One region of the Bacillus sp. Hm123 genome, then DNA from elsewhere that is predicted to be linked to it. Evidence: riboswitches for the same ligand, from Rfam matches in the RefSeq annotation. Region 1 holds a riboswitch; each other region holds the start of a gene.
What was found. A riboswitch is a leader RNA that binds a small molecule or an ion and turns the genes downstream of it on or off. The one in region 1 is predicted to bind thiamine pyrophosphate.
Positions count from the first base shown of each region.

Region 2: another riboswitch for thiamine pyrophosphate. It lies ahead of thiT (energy-coupled thiamine transporter ThiT); the one in region 1 lies ahead of ACSVDJ_RS05865 (acetylornithine deacetylase).
Region 3: another riboswitch for thiamine pyrophosphate. It lies ahead of thiC (phosphomethylpyrimidine synthase ThiC); the one in region 1 lies ahead of ACSVDJ_RS05865 (acetylornithine deacetylase).
Region 4: another riboswitch for thiamine pyrophosphate. It lies ahead of ACSVDJ_RS01775 (thiazole synthase); the one in region 1 lies ahead of ACSVDJ_RS05865 (acetylornithine deacetylase).

Region 1 covers NZ_CM200277.1:1,113,559-1,119,126, forward strand. Annotated here, with positions in the region: gene ACSVDJ_RS05855 (superoxide dismutase) at 32-859, shown strand; TPP riboswitch at 905-1,012, shown strand; gene thiW (energy coupling factor transporter S component ThiW) at 1,084-1,593, shown strand; TPP riboswitch at 1,758-1,860, shown strand; gene ACSVDJ_RS05865 (acetylornithine deacetylase) at 1,949-3,223, shown strand; gene tenA (thiaminase II) at 3,265-3,939, shown strand; gene ACSVDJ_RS05875 (ABC transporter ATP-binding protein) at 3,932-4,681, shown strand; gene ACSVDJ_RS05880 (ABC transporter permease) at 4,699-5,430, shown strand; gene ACSVDJ_RS05885 (ABC transporter substrate-binding protein) at 5,427-5,568, shown strand, end outside.
Region 2 covers NZ_CM200277.1:1,598,451-1,604,018, forward strand. Annotated here, with positions in the region: gene ACSVDJ_RS08180 (LysR family transcriptional regulator) at 1-706, opposite strand, end outside; gene gltS (sodium/glutamate symporter) at 840-2,030, shown strand; TPP riboswitch at 2,149-2,249, shown strand; gene thiT (energy-coupled thiamine transporter ThiT) at 2,322-2,894, shown strand; gene ACSVDJ_RS08195 (ABC transporter substrate-binding protein) at 3,107-4,210, shown strand; gene ACSVDJ_RS08200 (alkaline phosphatase family protein) at 4,200-5,030, shown strand; gene ACSVDJ_RS08205 (ABC transporter permease) at 5,063-5,568, shown strand, end outside.
Region 3 covers NZ_CM200277.1:1,590,379-1,595,946, reverse strand. Annotated here, with positions in the region: gene ACSVDJ_RS08165 (PAS domain S-box protein) at 1-1,673, opposite strand, end outside; gene ACSVDJ_RS08160 (GNAT family N-acetyltransferase) at 1,693-2,259, opposite strand; TPP riboswitch at 2,362-2,477, shown strand; gene thiC (phosphomethylpyrimidine synthase ThiC) at 2,601-4,346, shown strand; gene ACSVDJ_RS08150 (serine protease) at 4,343-4,519, shown strand; gene ACSVDJ_RS08145 (NUDIX hydrolase) at 4,676-5,293, shown strand.
Region 4 covers NZ_CM200277.1:302,817-308,384, forward strand. Annotated here, with positions in the region: gene bioW (6-carboxyhexanoate--CoA ligase) at 29-796, shown strand; gene bioF (8-amino-7-oxononanoate synthase) at 813-1,982, shown strand; gene ACSVDJ_RS01770 (cytochrome P450) at 2,001-3,200, shown strand; TPP riboswitch at 3,269-3,366, shown strand; gene ACSVDJ_RS01775 (thiazole synthase) at 3,581-4,345, shown strand; gene thiH (2-iminoacetate synthase ThiH) at 4,361-5,473, shown strand; gene ACSVDJ_RS01785 (thiamine phosphate synthase) at 5,484-5,568, shown strand, end outside.

The DNA of each region.
Region 1 (5,568 bases):
TGATAAAAGTGCCTAGGAAGGGGGAATTTACTTGTCAAACTATCAGCAATTTATAGAAGAAGCGAGACAATGGTGTGAACAGGGAGAAGGCAAGGTTGAGGCTGAACGATTAATGAAATGGCAAGAACAGCTAGAGGAGTTAGAGACAGTGGTCGATCAACAGCTATTACAAAAAAGAATGGCTACTTTATATAGGGAATGGCAGGAATGGTATTATCACTTGAATAATGAAAGAAATGGTGGTCGTGTTCCGATCGGCGGGCATAAGCTGCCGCCACTACCTTATCGATACGATGCGTTAGAGCCGTATATTGATGAAGCAACGATGAGGCTCCATCATGATATTCATCATCAAAGCTATGTCGATGGCCTGAATAAGGCTGAAAAGGAAATGGAGAAGGCGAGACAAAAGAATGATTACGCCTTGATCAAGCATTGGGAGAGAGAGGTCGCTTTCAATGGAGCGGGCCATTATTTACATTCAATTTTTTGGAAAGTGATGTGTCCACAAGGTGGCGGTCAACCTACAGGTGAGTTAGAGCGAGAAATCAAGCATTCTTTTGGCAGTTTCCCTTCGTTTAAACAGCATTTTTCCGCAGCAGCTGAAAAGGTTGAGGGCTCAGGCTGGGCAATTCTTGTTTGGGCACGGCAAGCGAAGCGGTTGGAAATTCTTCAAGCAGAAAAACATCAAAATTTGAGTCAATGGGATGTCATTCCTTTGCTCGTTCTTGATGTGTGGGAGCATGCTTATTATTTAAAGTATCAGTCGAAGCGAAAAGAATACATTGAAAATTGGTGGAATGTTGTTTGTTGGGATGAGGTAGCGAAGCGACTAGCTGAGGCGAAAAATAAAAATTAAAACGTGAATCTTTTAAAATTTTACTTTATAATAGAGAAAAAATGTTTGAACTGCTAGAGGTGCCTTATTGTGGCTGAGAGAAAAACGAATGTTTTTCAACTCTTTGAACCTGATCTGGATGATGCCAGCGTAGGGAAGTAGTGGATGAGTATTTATTTCATTAACTATTGCCGGGTCCAGGTTTGATTGGAGCCGGCTTTTTCGTTTGGAAAGGGAGGATTGGAATGAATCGCGTGAACAAATTAACTTATATGGCCTTATTTGTAGCTATTGCTACTTATGCTTCTTCACTGATTTGGTTTCCAGCTGGAGTGGCGAAAGCGTACCCTGTTCAGCATGCGATTAATGTGATAGCAGCGGTGTTACTTGGGCCCATTCCCGCTGTCGTCATCGCCTTTGTGACGAGCTTGCTTAGAAATTTACTCGGGACCGGGTCATTACTTGCGTTTCCTGGAAGTATGATCGGAGCCTTTCTTGCAGGCTATCTTTACCAAAAAACGAACCGGATGTGGACAGCTTCTGTCGGTGAAGTGATCGGCACTGGGATGATGGCTTCCTTGTTTGCTGTACCTTATGCCAAGATCTTTATGGGAACGACGGTTGGCGCCTTTTTCTTCTTGCCACCTTTCCTTGTCAGTAGTCTATCTGGTGCTATCATTGGTCTTATTTTAGTGAAACGTCTTGTGAAGTTGAAAGTATGGAAAAAGTCTATTGCCAGCGAAGTGCAGCAGTAAGGTGGCAGCAATTAGTGCCACCTACTTTCGAGCTTAATTCAAAATGATTGCTTTTCTATAATATACGAATAGAATGAAGATAAGTGATGAGTAGAGTAACATTCGAAATCTATTGAAGATTCTATTCCTTTGTGGTACAACTAAGACAAGTTCAATTAAATAAGATTCACCACTAGGGGTGCTTTTGAAGCTGAGAGAGGTTGATGACCTTAACCCTTATAACCTGAACTAGGTAATACTAGCGGAGGGAAGCGGTGTTGTAATAATAGGTGCCTGCCATTTGGTAGCGTACTATGCGTGTTTACAGCTGCTTCTTTTCTAGAAGTAGCTTTTTTTGCATTCGGAGGTGAAAGACATGGAGGAAAAGGTAACGTTTCTTATGAAGCAAGTGGAAGATCGACAGGAGGAACTGATCGCCCTTGTAAAAACATTGATTTCTTATCAAACGCCGGCACCGCCAGCGAGAAATACGAGCGAGGCTCAACAGTATATCGCAAATTTGCTGAAAGACTTAGGTTTTTCGGTTGATGTGTGGGAGGTCTATCCTAATGACCCGAATGTCGTTGGTACATTAAAGGGGAGAGATGGAGAGAACTACAAAAGCTTAATTATGAATGGTCATATCGACGTAGCAGAAGTAAGTGCTGATGAAGTTTGGGAGACAAGCCCATTTGAGCCGATCGTGAAGGATGGAGCGATTATTGGTCGAGGAGCCGCTGATATGAAAGGTGGCCTGGCTGGAACTTTATTTGCACTTCAATTGCTACATGAAGCGGGGATTCAACTTCCAGGTGATTTGATTTTTCAATCGGTCATTGGGGAGGAAGTTGGTGAAGCAGGTACGTTAGAATGCTGTAAGCGTGGATATACAGCTGATTTTGCAGTCGTAGTAGATACGAGTGATTTACATATTCAAGGGCAAGGTGGAGTGATCACAGGCTGGATCACTTTGAAAAGTAAACAAACACATCATGATGCAACAAGAAGAAAGATGATTCATGCGGGTGGTCGTTTACATGCGGCTAGTACGATTGAAAAAATGATGAAGATCATTGAAGGATTACAGGAATTAGAACGTCATTGGGCGGTCATGAAAAGCTATCCGGGCTTTTTACCAGGGACGAATACGATTAATCCTGCAGTAATTGAAGGTGGACGTCATGCCGCTTTTGTTGCTGACGAATGCCGTTTATGGATTACTGTTCATTACTACCCGAACGAAACATATGAGCAAGTCGCAAAAGAGGTAGAAGATCATATTAGAAAAGTGGCAGATGGGGATATATGGATGAGGGATAATCCACCTATTTTTGAATGGGGAGGAACATCGATGATTGAAGATCGAGGAGAAATTTTCCCTTCCTTTGAGGTCGATCCTGATCATCCAGCTGTTCATACATTGATGCAATCACATGAAAGTGTTTTCACTCGATCGCCTATTTTAGATGTATCACCAACTGTTACAGATGGTGGCTGGCTTGCTAATGCAGGGATTCCGACAGCTCTTTATGGTCCTGGTGATTTAGAAAATGCTCACTCAGTCAATGAGCAGTTATCGATTGATCAACTTATTCAATTTACAAAGGTCATGATTCGTTTTATTTACCAATGGGGACATACAAAAAAGTAGTTGAAAAATACAGAAATTAATCATTCAAGGAGTGGAGAAAAATGAAATTTAGTGAAAGATTACATCAGAAATTACAGCCGATTTGGAGACAAAATCATAATCATCCGTTCGTGAAAGGAATGGGAGATGGCACGCTGGATAAAGACAAGTTTCGTTTTTATATGGTGCAAGATTATTTGTATTTAATTGATTATGCGAAAGTGTTTGCTTTAGGGGCAGTGAAAGCGAATGATTTGGAAACGATGGGGAAATTCGCGGCTTTATTAGATTCGACGCTCAATATGGAAATGGAGCTTCACCGTCAATATGCCGCTCGCTTTGGCATTTCAAGAGAGGAATTAGAGCAGGCACAACCTTCACCGATTACGCTTGCTTACAATCATTACATGCTGTCTGTTAGTCAAACAGGCGGATTACCGGAAGTGTTAGCAGCTGTATTGCCTTGTGCGTGGAGCTATTGGGAGATTGGAAAAGAATTAAATGAAATTCCGGGAGCTAGTGAGCATGAGTTTTATGGTAATTGGATTCAAATGTATAGCTCGGAGGAATTTGGTCAGCTAGCCATTTGGTGTATTGAACTTCTTGATCAACATACGGAAGGAAAAACAGAAGCCGAGCTTGATAAATTAGAAGAGATTTTCTTAAATACGACCCGTTTTGAATACATGTTCTGGGATATGGCCTACAAAGAAGCGATGTGGCCGGGGAATGAATAAACCGGTATTAACGTTTCAAGATGTGACCTTTTCTTATGATCAAAAGGAAGCGATTCTTGAGAAGTTAAATGTACAAGTGTTCGACCGAGAGTTCATTAGTATTGTCGGTGCGAGCGGTTCAGGGAAAAGTACGCTGTTTCGATTAATTACTGGCTTAGAGCAACCTAGTAGCGGGAAAATTTTAATTAACGGAGTAGAGCATAAAAGTCGATTAGGGCAAGTAGGCTATATGCCACAGCAAGATTTATTAATGCCATGGAGAACGATTTTAGAAAATGCGGCACTTCCGCTTGAAATTAAAGGAGAGTCTTCCCCGAATGTCCTTCCCCTTCTGGAAGAGTTCGGATTGAAGGGTGTCGAACAGCGTTACCCGAATGAGCTGTCAGGAGGCATGAGGCAGAGAGTTTCCTTTTTACGAGCGGTATTAAGTGGATCAAATGTGCTGTTATTGGATGAGCCTTTTAGTGCGCTTGATGCGATTACTCGGCTGTCTATGCAAGAATGGTTACTTGCACAATGGGAAAAGCGGAAAACGACGGTTTTGTTTATTACGCACGATGTCAATGAGGCGTTGTTTTTATCCGATCGTATTTTTATTTTTTCCGAAACGCCCGTACAGCAGTTAAAAGAGGTCAAGGTACCTTTGCCAAGACCGCGACATTTACAAGATTTAAATGCTCCGTCGATTCTAGAGTTGAAAGATCAATTAATTGAGCAGCTACGTCAGAAGGTGACAACGTGAAGTGGAGCAAGGAATATATGCCAGCGACATTATTAATCTTGTTGTTTTTAATAATTTGGGAAGTGATCGCTCGCTCGATGAATATGGTGTTTATTTTACCGCCACCAACCGGTATTCTCACTAAACTGTGGGAGCTGAAAATACCACTACTCACTGAGCATTTACCAGCTACTTTGTTGATTATTATCATTGGATTATCCATCTCGATCGTATTCGGCGTTAGTATGGCGATTTGGATGAATGCTAGTCAAGTAGCTGAAAGAGCGTTTTACCCAATCATTATTTCTTCACAAATGATTCCGGTCATTGCCCTTGCTCCGATTTTTATTTTGTGGTTTGGGTATAGCATTTGGAGCAAGGTTGTTGTGACGATATTAATCACCTTTTTTCCGATTACGGTCAGCACGTTTGATGGCTTGCGTTCGAGTAGCAAAGAATTGAAAGAGCTATTATTAACGATGGGGGCTGGAAAAAAAGAGATTTTCTTTAAGCTAAGCGTTCCGTCGGCGTTGCCTCATTTTTATTCAGGATTAAAGGTAGCTGTTACATTAAGTGTGATCGGAGCAGCCATTGGGGAATGGTTAGGAGCTCAAGCGGGGCTCGGTTATTTCAGTCGGCGGATGATGACTCAGTTTGACGGAGCGGCCGTATTTGCGCCTATCGTTCTATTATCAGCAGTTGGAATTATGATGTTTACGATTGTGAAAATATTTGAAAGACGATCATTAAAATGGAGGAAAACAGAATGAAGAAATGGTTATTAATAGCGGTTAGCATCGTTTTAGCAGCGATGCTGACAGCGTGTACTTCAAAAGAGAAGGAAGAAAAGAAGACGGCCTCAAATGAAGAGAAAAAAGAACTGAAAGATGTCAGCATTATGCTCGATT
Region 2 (5,568 bases), 480 kb from region 1:
CAACATTATATTCAATTAGACGGCAAGCCATTTCAAACCGTTCGATTTCAAATTGAATTTTTAGAGATAAATTGTGACGTTGAAACATTTGAATTAAATTCTGTCTCGTTTGCAACCCGTGTGTACTGACAATGAAAGGTTCTGTAGCAAGATCCTCTAAATACAGCCGTTGGTAATTAGCTAATGGATGATGTCTATTCATCGCCACAACGAGAGGCTCCGAGTACAATTCTTGCACGTGAATTACATCTGATTTGATTTGGTGATTTGAAATAACGAAATGAACATCTGAACGATTTAATGCTTGAATAATCCCCTCTAATGTTAACATCTCTTTCAATTCCACTTTTAATTTCGGGTGTTGCTTCGTATAGTCCGCAACCATTTTAGGAAGCCAATTTCGAACGGACTCAATTAAGCCGATTGATAATTTCCCTTCTCCCATTTGTTGAATTTCTTCAATTTCCATTTCTACATTGTGTACATGCTCTAGTATTTCTAACGCGCGATTATAAAAACGTTTTCCCGGCTCTGTTAACTCTATGCCTTTGGCTGTTCTTTCAAACAACAAAAATTTTAATTCTCCCTCTAGTTTTTTGATCGAATGGCTCAAGGAAGGCTGTGAAATATGGAGAAGAACAGCTGCTTTTGAAATACTCTGTTCTTGTGCGGTTACGACAAAATATTGCAATTTACGAAAGTCCATGAGATACTCCTTTTTATTATGTATAGAAAAAAACTATATCAGTATCGAAATGTAATATTAGTATATATACATTATATTTTGTATACTATACTATGGCAAACGCTTACAGCAAGAATAACTAAGGAGTGTTTATATGGAGTTTAATCAAGTAACAAGTTTGTTTTTAGCCGTATTTGTATTTATGGTCGGTTCTTTTTTAATTAAAAAAATCTCATTTTTCGATAGATTTTGCATACCAGCCCCGGTTGTTGGTGGGTTGTTCTTTGCTATTATCGTGACTCTTTTAAATAAATTTAACATCGTTGAGATTACAATTGATACGTCACTGCAAAGTTTGTTTATGTTAGCATTCTTCACGACAGTTGGTTTAGGAGCCAGTACAACTTTAATCAAAATCGGTGGGAAATTATTACTCATTTATTGGGGAATGTGTACGGTATTAGCATTTATGCAAAATGCTATCGGGATTTCTTTAGCTAAAATAATGAACATCGACCCATTAATCGGTATTTTGACGGGAGCAGTTTCCATGTCAGGTGGTCACGGAGGAGCGGCTGCTTACGGTGGCACGATTGAGCAACTCGGACTGACAACGGCAACTACGATCGGATTAGCCGCGGCTACATTAGGTTTGGTTTGTGGTGGATTAGTTGGTGGACCAACAGCAGGATACTTAATGAAAAAGTACAATTTAGCATCAAACGACAGCAAAGTAAATAAATTAGAAGAACCGAAAAAAGAACATCTCGTTCGACTAAGCGATGAGAAAACTTGGATGCGTCAAATGTTTTTAGTTACATTCTGTATGGCGCTAGGATCATATTTCAGTGAATGGTTTGCAAGTACAACAGGTTTAACATTACCTGGTTACGTTGGTGGGATGATTGTAGCTGTCATTGCTCGTTTCATCATTGACAAAGTAAATGAAGATTTCATTAACATGCCAACTGTTCAAATCATCGGTGATATTTCTTTAAATATCTTCCTAGCTATGGCATTAATGAGCATTAAACTATGGGAAATTGCAGACCTTGCGTTACCAATGCTACTCATTATTGCAGTACAAGTTATATTCGTCATGCTGTTCAGCGTGTTTGTTGTTTTCCGAGTACTTGGGAAAAATTACGATGCGGCAGTGATGATCAGTGGAATGTTAGGTCATGGTCTTGGAGCGACTCCAAATGCGATGGCGAATATGTCTGCTGTGACTGCAAAATATGGTCTGTCTAGAAATGCCTTTTTAATCGTACCGATCGCTGGTTCATTTTTAATTGACATTGTAGCTATGCCAATCATTTTAACAAGTATCGAATTATTTAAGTAATAATAAAAGAAAAACAGCCGGCGAATGATCATTCGCCGGCTGTTTTTCTTGTTATATGTTCATATTTATACCAATCACACTGTTGTAATAGGAAAAAATATGATATATTAAAATAATACAAGTCCACTAGGGGTGTCGATTGACTGAGAGAGGAATATTCCTCAACTCTTTGAACCTGAACTGGGTCATACCAGCGTAGGGAAGTGCGGATATGTACCATTATTTGAGATGCTTTTCTTACTCAAATGTCGGTACTTACACCCCCTGGATAAAAAGAAAGGGGATTTTTTTATGGATAGAAACAAGCTAGTGACGATGATTGAAATCGCGGTCATGGCTGGGTTAGCACAGATTTTAAGTCTATTTGAATTTGGAGCGTTGTGGGCATATGGAGGCTCCGTTTCTCTTGTGATGGTTCCAATCTTTTTAATGGCTTTCCGTCGCGGTTTAAAAGCAGGAGTTTTGACAGGGCTCATTGTTGGGCTATTGGGATTGGTTTTAGGTGGTACAATCGTTCATCCTGTGCAGCTAGTGCTTGATTATCCATTAGCATATGCTGTGCTTGGCTTAGCAGGAGTGATGTCCGTTGCATCAGAAATGAATGTCAGTCGAATTATAAGTGGATTGATGCTTGGTACACTTCTACGATTAGCCTGTCATTTTATTTCTGGAGTTGTTTGGTTCGGTCAATATACTCCAGATGACTGGCCAGTTGCTTGGTACTCAATCGTTTATAATGCATCCTACTTAATTCCAGAAATGTTGATTACAACGCTTGTTCTAGTGTTTCTTTATAAAACATCACCAAGCTTTTTTAAACAATCAACTTCGTCGGTACAAAGTGTCACTAGTGTGAAAATATAATCGTAAAAGGTCTAGATCATAACAGATGGTCTAGACCTTTTTGTGTTGTAAAAAAACAATGCGGGTTTTGTTTGCTAAAAATCCTCTTGATTTGTTTACAAATAATTAAAAATACAGAAAGCAGATTTTACATTTGATTAATATTGGCTTTATTTTTGAATTCTATAATTCTATTTGTAAAACAAAACGAAACAAAAATCAGGAGGATCAACATGCGTGTAAATTTGTCGGTTTTTAAATTATCTTGTGTTGGGCTATTATCTATTCCTTTAATGTTTGGATGCTCAGGTGAATCAGAGAAAGCTGCTAAATCGGAAACGAATTACAATGACTTATCTGTAGAAGAAGTGGAACAAAAGGCGAAAGAAGAAGGAGAAGTAAATTCAGTCGGAATGCCAGACACATGGGCAAACTGGGTAGGGACTTGGGAAGATTTAAACACAAAATATGGTTTGAAACATACGGATACAGATATGTCAAGCGCCGAGGAATTAGCGAAATTTGAATCGGAAAAGGAAAATGCCACAGCGGATATTGGAGATGTTGGCGTAGCATTTGGTCCGATCGCAGAAGAGAAAGAACTGACGATACCGTATAAAACTTCTTATTGGGATGAGATTCCTGAATGGGCGAAGGATGATGATGGGGATTGGATCGTGGGATATACAGGAACGATTGCCTTCATTAGTGATAAAACAAAAGTAAAGGAAATTCCGAAATCATGGAAAGAGCTTAAAGAAAGCAAGTATTCCGTAACAATCAGTGACGTACCAACAGCAAATCAAGGACAATTTTCTGTATTAGCTGCTGCTTATGCGAATGGTGGAGATGAAAAGAACATTGAGCCAGGCTTAAATTATTTTGCTGATTTAGCGAAGGAAGGAAGAATCGGCGGTGGTGATGTGAGTGTGGCTTCTTTAGAAAAAGGTGAAGTAGAAGTCGCTATCGTATGGGATTTTAATGCATTAAACTATCGTGATCAAATCGATCCAGAACGTTTTGAGGTTATTATTCCAGAAGAAACATCTGTTATGTCAGGGTATGCGACGGTCATTAACAAGTATGCGAAACATCCTCATGCCGCAATGTTAGCGCGCGAATATATTTTATCCGATGAAGGTCAAATGAACTTAGCAGAAGGGTATGCCCGTCCGATTCGTGAGAAAGCTGAACTTTCGGAAGAGGTAGAAGCAAAATTATTACCTGATGCAATGTACAAAAATGTTCGCCCAGTCGAAGATGATAAAGCTTGGGAGGAAACAACGAAACAATTACCGCAATTATGGGAAGAAAAGGTGTTAGTACATGCAAAATAAATTGATTTTTATTACGATTGACGGCCTAAGATTTGATACGGCCGTCTCGCAAATGGGATATATTAATCACCTTGTTGAAAAAGGGAAGGCAGCGCGATATAAAGTACAATCAGAACTTCCAAGCATGTCTCGTCCATTGTATGAAGTGTTGTTAACAGGAACACCTGCTTATCAAAATGGGATTACGCATAATGGAGTCGTTCGATTATCTCATGAAAAAAGCTTATTTCATTTAACGAAGGAACAAGGTAGAACGAATGCGACTGCTTCGTATTATTGGGTTAGTGAGTTGTATAGTCGTGCACCCTTTCTTCCAGAACGAGATCGTTTCCAGTTTGAAGGTACTCATGCGATCGAAAAAGGGATTTTCTATTGGGAAGATCATTATCCTGATAACCATTTATTTGCTGATGCGAATCATTTATTACATACGTACAAACCGGATTTTCTTTATATCCATTCGATGAATGTCGATGACGATGGCCATAAATTTACGTCTGATTCCAAACAGTATCGAGGCAGAGCTATTGGTGCAGATATCATTTTAGCGCATGCTTTACCACAATGGCTCAAAGAAGGTTATCAAGTGATCGTTACCGCTGATCACGGGATGAATACAGATGGAATGCATGGAGGAACGACGTTTGAGGAACGCTCTGTGCCGTTGTATATCATCAGTGAAAAAGTAAAGCCGCAAATTGTAGAGGAAGAAATCCCACAACTTCAATTGGCTCCTTTAGCTTGTCATTTATTAAATATTCAACCTTCATCAGCGATGCAGCCGTTAACAATTCCAGGTATAGTTGGGGCGTCTGAATAAGACGCCTTTTTGTAAGAAAGGAGCTGGTTAGTTTGAAGCGTATAAATGGAATGGTCATCGCTAGTCTTGTTCCATTCTGTCTATTGATTGTCTGTTTTTTATTTATTCCCTTTGTCTCGATGATCATGGCGAGCTTTCAAAGTGGCACAGGGGATGGATTGACTCTTGATCAATATAAAGAAGTGTTCGCTAGTGTGTATTATCATAAAGCCTTTAAAAATAGTATATTGATTTCGTTTGTCTCTAGCTTAGTTGCGATTGCTGTTGGTGTGTTTGCTTCGTATGCTATCACGTTATTTTCTTCCAAAATCCAAGAAAGAATTTTAGTCATTACGAACCTTACATCTAATTTTGCAGGTGTTCCGTTAGCCTTTGCGTTTATCGTTCTGATCGGCAATAGCGGAGTGTTTACTTTACTTTTACATAAGTACGGAATCAATTTATTAGAAACATTTCATCTTTATTCATGGTCTGGGCTCGTTTTAATTTATATTTATTTTCAGCTACCGCTTTGTGTGATGTTTTTATACCCGGTGTT
Region 3 (5,568 bases), 480 kb from region 1:
TGCCCTCCATTTGGCATGGAATCAATCGCATTTTTAATCAAATTAAGCATTACTTGTTTTATTTGCTTTTTCTCTAACTTGACAAGTGGCAACTCTTGAGTGATATCTGTCATCAGTTCAACCTTATGAAGCAAGGCTTCCGGATGCATAAAATCGATGGTTTCATTGACTAATCGATTGATATCATGCACTTCGAACTTTGTTTCTTGATTAGGTTTAGCTAATATTAAAAACTCTTGCATAATCGATTCAATTCGCTCAAGCTCAGATAAGATAATCTCGCTGTATTTATTGTGAGTTTCTTGTCCCCACAATTGTGCAAACCCTTTAATAGCCGTTAAAGGGTTTCTCACTTCATGGGCGATTCCAGCGGCTAATTGACCAATCGCTCCTAACTTATCTTGTTTATTTAGTAATAGCTCTTTTTCCTTTAGACTAGAAATGTCCTGTGTCACTGTCGCTACACGATGAAGATACTTTTTATCCTTTATCGGTGTTTTTCTTGACCTTAACCACTTGATGTTACCATTTTTATGAAAAATTCGATATTCTATTTCTGAATCGGTATCCGTCGATTTTAAAAAATGTTTAAATGCTTCTAGATCCTCTTCATGAACTAATTGATAAATAATGTGAAAGTTTTTATAAAAGGCCTCTTTAGAATGACCGAGAATTCTCTCGTAAGATGGGCTAACGTACACGACTTCATTCATTGAAAAATCAAACACACAAAATATTTCATTTATATTTTCGGATATTTCCAAAAATTTTACTTCATGCTCTTTTAATTCTTTTACTTTTCGGTCTAATAATAAGGCTGCTTCAACTTTATCAGTAATATTTCTAGTAACTCCTACAATAGCAACAACCTTTCCGTTGCTATCCTTAACAGGTGTAACTGATATGATCGCATGTATGAGAGATCCATCTTTCTTTTGACGAATTGTTTTATAATTACGGACCCTACTACCTAATTGAAGTATTTCCGAGAATATTGTGCGTTCCCCTCTCAAATGATGAGGAATAGTTGGCAGTTCTGTCCCTAGCAATTCATCTAAACTCCATCCATAAACCTTCGCAAACGCCTCATTTACATTTATAATTTTTCCTTCATGATTTAAAATATAGACGGGATCATTAGTAGTGGACAAAAATGCCTCACACCACCCTAAACAACTAGTAGTTTCCTTTTTCCCAATTAAATAAAACAGCATATAGTGCGGATCGTACATAATGCTCCATTTACAGATGACCAAAGCGCCATTTTTATGCCTAGTTTTTTCAGTAGTCACAATAGAATTTGAACTCTCTATCGTTCGTTTTATCAGTTCAATTACTTCTTTATATGATTTACTGCTCCAAATATCAAATATTGAAATCGTTTCCTCTTTTGGATCTAATCCTATCACGTTAATAAATACAGGATTCCCCTTCAAAATAACACCTTTTAAATTCATTGAACAAACTAGATCCGAGCTGTTTTCCCAAAACCATTCTATATGTCTATCATTAATCGTATTCATTATCGCTTTATTGTTCACCAAAAATCCTCTCCCCCTTTCTACTATGTCGAAATATTCATATTTTTTCAGCAAAAACCGTTCAACAAATGATGAGTTTTTCCGACAATAATTTAGGTAAGAAAAAGAATTTCGTCTTAAAAAATTTTGCATCTAAAAAGAAATAATACCTTTATTCATTTGTTATCCGTGCATAGATACACGTATCTCTAATTTGACTACCATCAGCAGATAATTGATCATTTCTTAGTATGCCTTCAAGAGCAAAACCTAATTTCTCTGCAATAGCACGACTCCTTTGATTATCAGGATCACACCTGATTTCCACTCGGTTAGCTGTTAACTGCTCAAAGGCAAAGCTAGTAATCGCCTGCACCGCTTCTGTCATATAACCATAGCCAGAAAATTTACTATCTAACCAATAGCCGATTTCAAATTTACGAATTTTCCAATCCATCCGATGCAAACCGGAAGATCCGATAAATTCTCCTGTCTCTTTATGAAAAATATGTAGCCTTAAATCCTCACGCGTCATAAATTTGGCATAAGCTTCTCGGACATTCGCTTCTGCTCCCTCAAGTGATTGTTCATAATGAACAAATGGAAGCCATGGTTTCAGTTCATTCAACGAGGACTGGATTGCCTTATACACAGCTACCCCATCTCCCGGTAAAGGCATGCGAATATGCAATCTTTCAGTGAAAATTTCTGTTGGAAAATCAATTAATAGTGGATTCAATCAAAACACCTCCGAATATTACAGAACATTATAACAGTTAATTAGATTTTTTTGTTTACACTCTAACTAAATTAGTATAAAGTGGAAGAGTGAATTGAATATTTTTCAAACTAGGGGTGTCCAGCAAGCTTGGGCTGAGAGAGAAGCGCAACGAAGTTTCTTAACCCTCAGGACCTGATCTGGTTCATACCAGCGTGGGGAAGTTTATATCTGTTTATTAGCGTATTTTTTATGCTACTTAACTGATCATTAACCGGGTCCGTATGTTTATATGGCTCGGTTTTTTTCATGCAATGGTAGAATCGGGTTTCGTCCTTTCATTGACAAAGGAGGAAAAAACAATGAAAGAACAAAGACCAGATGAAAAACTGAATTTAGTCCGTAATTTTCCAAACAGTAAAAAAGTGTATGTAGAGGGTTCTAGAGCGGATATAAAGGTGCCTTTTCGCGAAATTGAACTGTCTCCTACCATCACCTCTTTACATGAAGAGCCAAACGCTCCTCTTCGTGTATATGATACGAGCGGCTATTATACGGATGATCAAGTAGACATTGATATTGAAAATGGACTACGAACCGTTCGTCATCAATGGATACATGAGCGTGGGGACACAGAAGAATATACAGGTCGTACGATCCGCCCTGAAGACAATGGGTATAAAAAGAAACCAGTGAATGAGGAGCTCGTTTTTCAAGGGTTAAAAAGACAACCTCTAAAAGCAAAGAAAGGGCGAAATGTGACTCAGCTTCATTACGCTCGTCAAGGAATCATTACACCGGAAATGGAATTCATCGCCATAAGAGAAGGAATGGATGCCGAATTTGTTCGCAAAGAAGTAGCAGAAGGTCGGGCGGTTATTCCCGCTAACATTAATCACCCTGAAAGTGAACCGATGATTATCGGTCGCGCCTTTCATGTGAAAATTAATGCCAATATCGGGAATTCAGCCGTTACTTCTTCGATTTATGAAGAAGTCGAAAAGATGACATGGGCGATTCGTTGGGGCTCCGATACGATGATGGATCTCTCTACCGGAAAAAACATTCACACGACAAGAGAATGGATCATTCGTAATTGTCCTGTTCCTGTTGGTACCGTTCCGATCTATCAGGCGCTAGAAAAAGTGAATGGTGTTGCCGAAGACTTAACTTGGGAAGTGTTCCGCGATACGTTAATTGAGCAAGCAGAACAAGGCGTTGATTACTTTACGATTCATGCCGGTGTTCGCCTTCCGTACATTCCGCTGACAGCTAAACGAATGACAGGCATCGTTTCGCGCGGAGGCTCGATTATGGCTCAATGGTGTCTCGCTCACCATCAAGAAAACTTTTTATATACGCATTTTGAAGAAATCTGTGAAATTATGAAAACGTATGATGTTGCTTTTTCACTAGGAGATGGATTGCGCCCTGGCTCGATTGCAGACGCCAATGATGAATCACAATTTGCTGAATTAGAAACGTTAGGAGAATTAACGAAAATCGCTTGGAAACATGATGTACAAGTGATGATCGAAGGCCCGGGACATGTGCCGATGCATAAAATTAAAGAAAACATGGATAAGCAATTAGATATATGCATGGAAGCTCCTTTTTACACGCTTGGTCCTTTAACAACCGATATCGCACCAGGGTATGATCATATCACCTCTGCCATCGGAGCAGCGATGATTGCTTCCTATGGAACGGCGATGCTTTGTTACGTCACACCGAAAGAACATTTAGGGCTTCCGAATAAAGAAGATGTGCGTGAAGGAGTCATTGCCTATAAAATTGCCGCCCACGCAGCCGATCTAGCCAAAGGTCATCCACGAGCTTCCTTGCGTGACGATGCCCTTTCTAAAGCTCGGTTTGAATTCCGCTGGCATGATCAATTTAACCTTTCACTTGATCCTGAGCGAGCACTTGAATATCATGATGAAACCCTTCCAGCAGAGGGAGCGAAAACGGCTCACTTTTGCTCGATGTGCGGACCTAAGTTTTGTAGTATGAAAATTTCCCATAACATTCGTGAAATGGAAGTGGAAAAAGGGTTAAAAGAAAAAGCCGATGAATTCCGTCAAACAGGAGCTATGATTTACCAATGAGAATTGAACAAGTGAGCAAATTAAAAAGTGAAATTATGACATTAGAAAAAAGGCTCACAGAATTGAAACAAGAACTTTCTTCACTACAACAAAACTGTGATCACCAGTTTGAAAGAAAAACTTTTGTTCGAGTCTGCCAAAACTGCGGCTACTCCGACAGCACCTTATGGTAAAAATTTCTTACAAACGATTGACAAAAAGCTAGAGATGTTAACTCTCTAGCTTTTTTGTTTTCCCCCTCTCTTTTATTCTATTTACACCGATTCTTTTTCACAAATTCCCGCCATTGCTTTATAATAGGAAAAATGGTTAAAGAAAAGAGGGAGTTTATGAGAAGAGACCAATTATTTCATCAATTTCACGATCGAACCTCAGCTATATTAGGCAATGAACATTTCTCTAAATACGCTATTCTCCTTCCACTAATAGAAAAAGAGAACGAGATCCATCTATTGTTTCAAGTACGCTCCTTTCAAATGAGAAAGCAGCCAGGTGAAGTTTGTTTTCCAGGTGGGAGAATTGAGGAATTGGATAAAAATGAGTTGCATACAGCCATTCGTGAAACATCGGAAGAACTAGGCATCCAGCAATCAGACATTACACAAACCTTCCCACTGGACTTTATCGTCTCTCCGTTTGGCACGATCATTTATCCGTTCGTTGGCTCTTTACCATCAGAAGATAAACTGTTACCGAACCGTGATGAAGTAGAACAAATATTTACTGTGCCGCTTGATTATTTACTTCACTACTCTCCGAAAAAATATGACATTCATTTTAAAGTAGAGCCGGAAGAAAATTTCCCCTTCGATTTAATCGTTGGAGGAGAAAACTACAATTGGCAAACACGAAAAATGGATGAGTATTTTTATCTTTATGAAGACAAAATTATTTGGGGGTTAACCGCAAGAGTTTTAAAGCATTTTCTCGACTTAATTAAAAGCTAACCCGCCCATTTGAAAAACATTTAACTTATTTAGTCTTGACAAATTAGAATATATATAGATAATTGTAATAATTATGAATAATTGAACGATAAAGGGATTAGTAAATTCGTGAAGTGTGTCAGAGAATGGAGTCCATCGGCTGTAAGGCTCCTCACAGGAAGCGGTTGAACCTGCCCTTTGTAATATCGCTTATGGAAACATAAGCCGTCTCCCTCGTTACGGGATTGAGCGGGCGCAATTTGCGCCAAAAAAGGTGGTACCGCGGATTAGCATGC
Region 4 (5,568 bases), 810 kb from region 1:
ATTTTGGTTAACTATCGGGGGTGAAAGAATGCAGGAGGAAGTGTTTTATAGTGTTCGAATGAGGGCGGCTAAAGGTGGGGCTCATGAGCAAGGTGGCAAGCATATTTCAGGTGGGGAGATGCTGTCAACTTATGAAAATATGAGACAAGCGGTCAATCATTTACTAGACAAGGCATTAACTCATTCCAGAGGAAATCCGGATTTTGTGCAAATTCAATTTGATGCTATTGACGAGCCGATTAAACGAATCGAACCATTGTTGACCCGGAAGAATAAAGTGGAGTCAGTGGAAACGGGACAAATATTGGCGCGTGAGCTGTTAGAGCAATCTGGAATCAAAAGAGCAGTGATCGACAAAGTGTATGAAAAGCTGATGAGTGATCATGGGATGAGAGGGGCTATATTGGTTGATGTTCATTCGGGTGAACGAATCGATGATCGTCAGCAACAGGGTGTGCGTGTATCACGCATGGACTGGGTGAAGGCTAATTTTGAAAAATGGGCAGACCAATTTCATGAGCCGAGCCATTTGCGAGTGAAGGAAGCACTCGTGCTGGCTACAAAGGTGAGTGCGCATCCAGCGACTATCGCCGAATTATGTTGGTCTGATGATCCTGAATATATAACGGGGTATGTGGCCAGTAAAACGTTAGGCTACCAGCGTATCTCACATTTAAAAGAGCATGGAGATGAGCAAGGCTGTCGTATTTTTTTCGTTGATGGATCATATGATATAGGTTCTTACATACACTTCTTAGAAAAACAACCGGTTCTTATTCAATGGAAGGAAGAATAATAAGGGGGATTCGGTTATGGCACTAAACGAATGGTTAGGTAGTCGTCTCGATGAAACAAAGGCATCTAATTTGTATCGTCAACTGCGAACGATGAGTACAGCTCCTCATTCAGAAAGGATAATGGAAGGACAAAGGCATCTAATTTTTTCGTCTAATGATTATTTAGGGTTAGCTAATGAACGATGTTTAGTGTATGCTGCGGAAACAATTTTACATGAATTTGGAGTAGGTAGTAGTGGTTCCCGGTTAACGACAGGTCATACGGAGTGGCATCAAAAACTAGAAGAACGGATTGCCGACTTTAGGCAGACAGAAGCGGCGCTTTTATTTTCAAACGGCTATTTAGCGAATATCGGCGTGCTTTCTTCCTTGCCTGAAAAAGGAGATGTGATTCTTAGCGACCAATTCAATCATGCCAGCATTATTGATGGTTGCCGATTATCAAAAGCCGACACAGTCGTTTATGACCATATCAATATGCCGCATCTCGAACAGCGGCTACAAGAAACTCAAGTATACGAAAGACGCTTTATCGTGACGGATGGTGTGTTCAGTATGGATGGTACGATTGCGCCGATGGATCAAATTATGTCTTTAGCGAAACAATATCAAGCTTTTGTGATTGTCGATGATGCTCACGGCACAGGTGTGCTAGGTGAAAAAGGGCAAGGGACGAGTGAATTTTTTAATGTGCAGCCAGATGTCATGATCGGTACGTTAAGTAAAGCGGTGGGGACAGAAGGTGGCTTTGTTGCTGGCTCAAAGGTGTTGATCGATTTTTTGCTCAATCATGCGCGTACTTTTATTTTTCAAACGTCGATTCCTCCGGCTATTTGTGCAGCTTCTTATGCTGCATTTGAGCTGATCGAACAGGGGCGTACAAAGCGACAACAATTATTTGCGAAAATAATAGAAATCAAAACAAGTTTAGAAGAAATGGGCTTTATCGTAAAAGGAGGCGACACACCCATCATTCCAATTATTATTGGAGAAAATGATGTGGCTCTTGCTTTTGCGAAAAAATTAACAGAAAGCGGCATTTACGCACCTGCTATTCGCCCGCCCACTGTACCGGCAGGAGAAAGTCGCATTCGCCTAACCGTCACTGCGGATCATACAGATGAAGATATCCAAACTTTGTTACAAACATTTCATCTCATTGGAAAAGAGTTATGCGTCATTTAATCAATTGGAGGGTCAAATATGGCAAATGATGTACTCGTTTCACCCGCAATTTTAGCTTTGCCTCAGTCAATAGAAAATCCATACCCCATTTATAATGAGCTACGATCACAGAGCCCTATAATGAAAGGAGTGGCTCTTAAACAACCAGGGTGGTATGTGACTGGATATGAAGAGGCGATAACGATATTGAAAGAAGGTCGCTTTGAAAATCGAATTCCGTTGCCTCAAACAACGAAAAAATTTGAACAGCTAAAAAACGTTCAAAACGATATGATGCTTTTTAAAAATAATCAAGATCATCGGCGGTTACGCTTGTTAATCAGCCAATTTTTCACGCCGACTGCACTGACTGATTTATGTCCTTACATAGAACAAACAACTCATGACTTACTAGATGAGGTGCAGGATCAAAAGCGAATGGATATCATTACGGATTTTGCGTTTCCGTTAGCTAGTTTGATTATTGCCAAAATCATCGGGATACCTAAAGAAGAACGCGATCAATTTAGAGGTTGGGCGATTCGTTTAATTGAATCGATTGACTTTACACGCTCAAGAAAGACGTTAGTTCACGGAAATGAGACGATGAAGAGCTTGATCGATTACTTTAATATTCTTATTCAAGCAAGAAGAGAAATGCCTCGGAAGGACTTAATTAGTCAGTTGCTAGAGGCAGAACAGGATCATAAATTGTCAGATGAAGAGATACTTTCTGCTTGTATTTTACTCGTCATTGCTGGGCATGAGACAACCGTCAATCTCATTAGTAATTCCGTTCTAGCTTTACTACAAAATCGTGAGCAGCTCCTGCTGTTAAAGAAACATCCATCGCTCATTACATCCGCTGTTGAAGAATTTCTGCGTTATGAAAGCCCGACACAAATGGTCGCTCGGGTGGCTGTGGAAGACATCAACATATATAATGTTTGCATTAAAAAAGGCGAGCAAGTATACGTTTTAATCGGAGCGGCGAATCGTGATCCGAGAACATTCACGAATCCTAATGCATTAGATATTACTCGCAACCCTAATCCTCACCTTGCATTCGGAAATGGCTCGCACTTCTGTATCGGTGCAATGTTAGCGAAATTAGAAGCACAAATGGCGATTCAGCCGCTCATCCAACGATTTGAAAACCTTCAATTAGAGACAGAACAACTGCAATGGAGAAGGTTAATTGGTTTTAGGGCATTAAATCAATTGATCGTTACATGGTAGCTGATGTGCAAAAAGGCTCTTAACAAAAGCCACTATGAGCGTTATACTATTAATAATTGAATATTACAAATGAAAGCTAGGGGTGCCGTTATGGCTGAGAGGATTGAATCCAACTCTTGAACCTGATTTGGTTAATACCAACGGAGGGAAGCTTACTTTTTTATGCTTATTTTTTGTATGCGTAGAAACTGAGCCTGCCGTTGTGGCAGGCTCTTTTTTTGAGGAAAAAGCTAAGCTTTGCCCCGCGCCTTTCGCTTTTAATAGTGTCTAGCTACAGGCGTTATCGGCTCGAGGTCAAAAGCCAATCTGTCCAAAAGGTTAAAGAGCAACCTTTCAGCCAGCTCGTCTTTTGCTTTTAATTCAAAAAGGGAGAGAAGAACATGGATGAATTGTTTATTGGTGGAAAGAAGTTAACGAATCGATTGTTTACAGGCACAGGTAAATTTGCTGATCACGCGGTGATGAGACAAGCCTTTGAGCAGTCAGGTACGGAAGTGGTTACGGTTGCTTTAAGAAGAGTGGATTTGGGTGCAGGGCAAGAAAATATTTTGCATGATATTCCAAAGGGAGTCACATTGCTTCCTAATACCTCTGGTGCGAGAACGGCGGAGGAAGCGGTCAGAATCGCTCGTTTAGCTCAAGCGGCAGGGATGGGCAATTGGATTAAAATCGAAGTGATTTCCGATCAAAAGTATTTGTTGCCGGACAATGAAGAAACGATCAAAGCGACAGAGATATTGGCGAAGGAAGGGTTCGTTGTACTTCCTTATGTTAATCCAGATTTGATGACGGCGAAAAAGTTAGCCGATGCTGGTGCAGCCGCTGTCATGCCTCTTGGTTCACCGATTGGCTCGAACAGAGGAATTAAGATGAAGGAAATGATTCGAATTTTGATTGAGGAGAAAACATTGCCAATCATTGTGGATGCTGGAATTGGCCGACCGTCTGAAGCGGCTGAGGCGATGGAGATGGGGGCAGATGCTGTACTAGTCAATACAGCGATTGCGACGGCGAATGATCCGGTCAATATGGCAGTCGCCTTTCACTTAGCTGTCCAAGCTGGAAGAAAAGCATATTTGGCGGGATTAGGGCCTGTTTCTCAACAAGCGCATGCTTCTTCACCGTTAACTGGATTTTTAAATTAAAAAAGGGGGGGCATCATGAGTTTTTACGATCTATATAACGATATTAAACATGAGCCGTACGACCAATTATTTGAACGTATGACACTAGTAGATGTCGATCGAGCCTTATCAAAGTCAACTCTTGATCAGTATGATTTATTGGCTTTATTATCACCAGTTGCTGGGTATCGATTAGAGGAAATGGCTCAGAAAGCCCATCAGCTAACAACTCAGCATTTTGGAAAAGTGATTGTGCTATTTGCACCGCTTTATTTAACCGATTACTGCGTCAATAAATGCACGTATTGTAGCTTTAGCTTTGATAATGACTTTCCAAGAAGAAAATTAACGGCTTTAGAAATCGATCAAGAGGCAAAAGCGTTAAAAGAAATGGGCATTCAGCATGTGATTTTGCTAACAGGAGAATCACGCATTCATTCGTCCGTGGATTACTTAATCGAAGGCGCGCAAATATTGAAGGAGCACGCCGCTTCGATTTCGATTGAAGTACAGCCGCTCGATACGACAGAATACGAACGATTATTTCAAGCAGGAATCGACGGACTGACGGTCTTTCAAGAAGTATATAATGAAGAGATTTACAAACAGCTTCATGTGAAAGGGCCGAAAAGAAATTACCAATATCGCCTCGATGCCCCGGAGAGAGGATGCCAGGCAGGCATGCGTTCCGTCAATATCGGCGCATTATTAGGGCTGGATGATTGGAGAAAAGAGTCTTATTTCACCGCTCTCCATGCGCAATATTTACAGAAAAAATATCTCGAAACGGATATTGCGGTTTCTTTTCCACGTATTCGCCCGAATCTAGGTGGGTTCGCTCCGAAAGTAGAGGTCAGTGATCGAGACTTAGTGCAAGTGATGCTTGCGTTCCGTTTATTTATGCCGCGTGCTGGCATTACATTATCAACGCGAGAAGAAGCGGAATTTCGCGATCATTTAATCAAGTTAGGTGTGACGAAAATGTCCGCCGCTTCCTCAACCGTTGTTGGTGGCTATGCGACGACCGTTGAAGAAGAAAATAGCCAGTTTGAAATCTCAGATGCACGTACAGTGGAAGAGGTAAAAGCGAGGTTGAAGCAACTAGGCTATCAGCCAGTAAGTAAAGATTGGGACATTCTAACGGTATAGGAGGATGGAGATGTCTTTTCAACTTCATGCCATAACAACAGGAACACTAGAGCAACAGCAAGCAGCAAATATCGCCGCAAAAATTCATCCGTTTG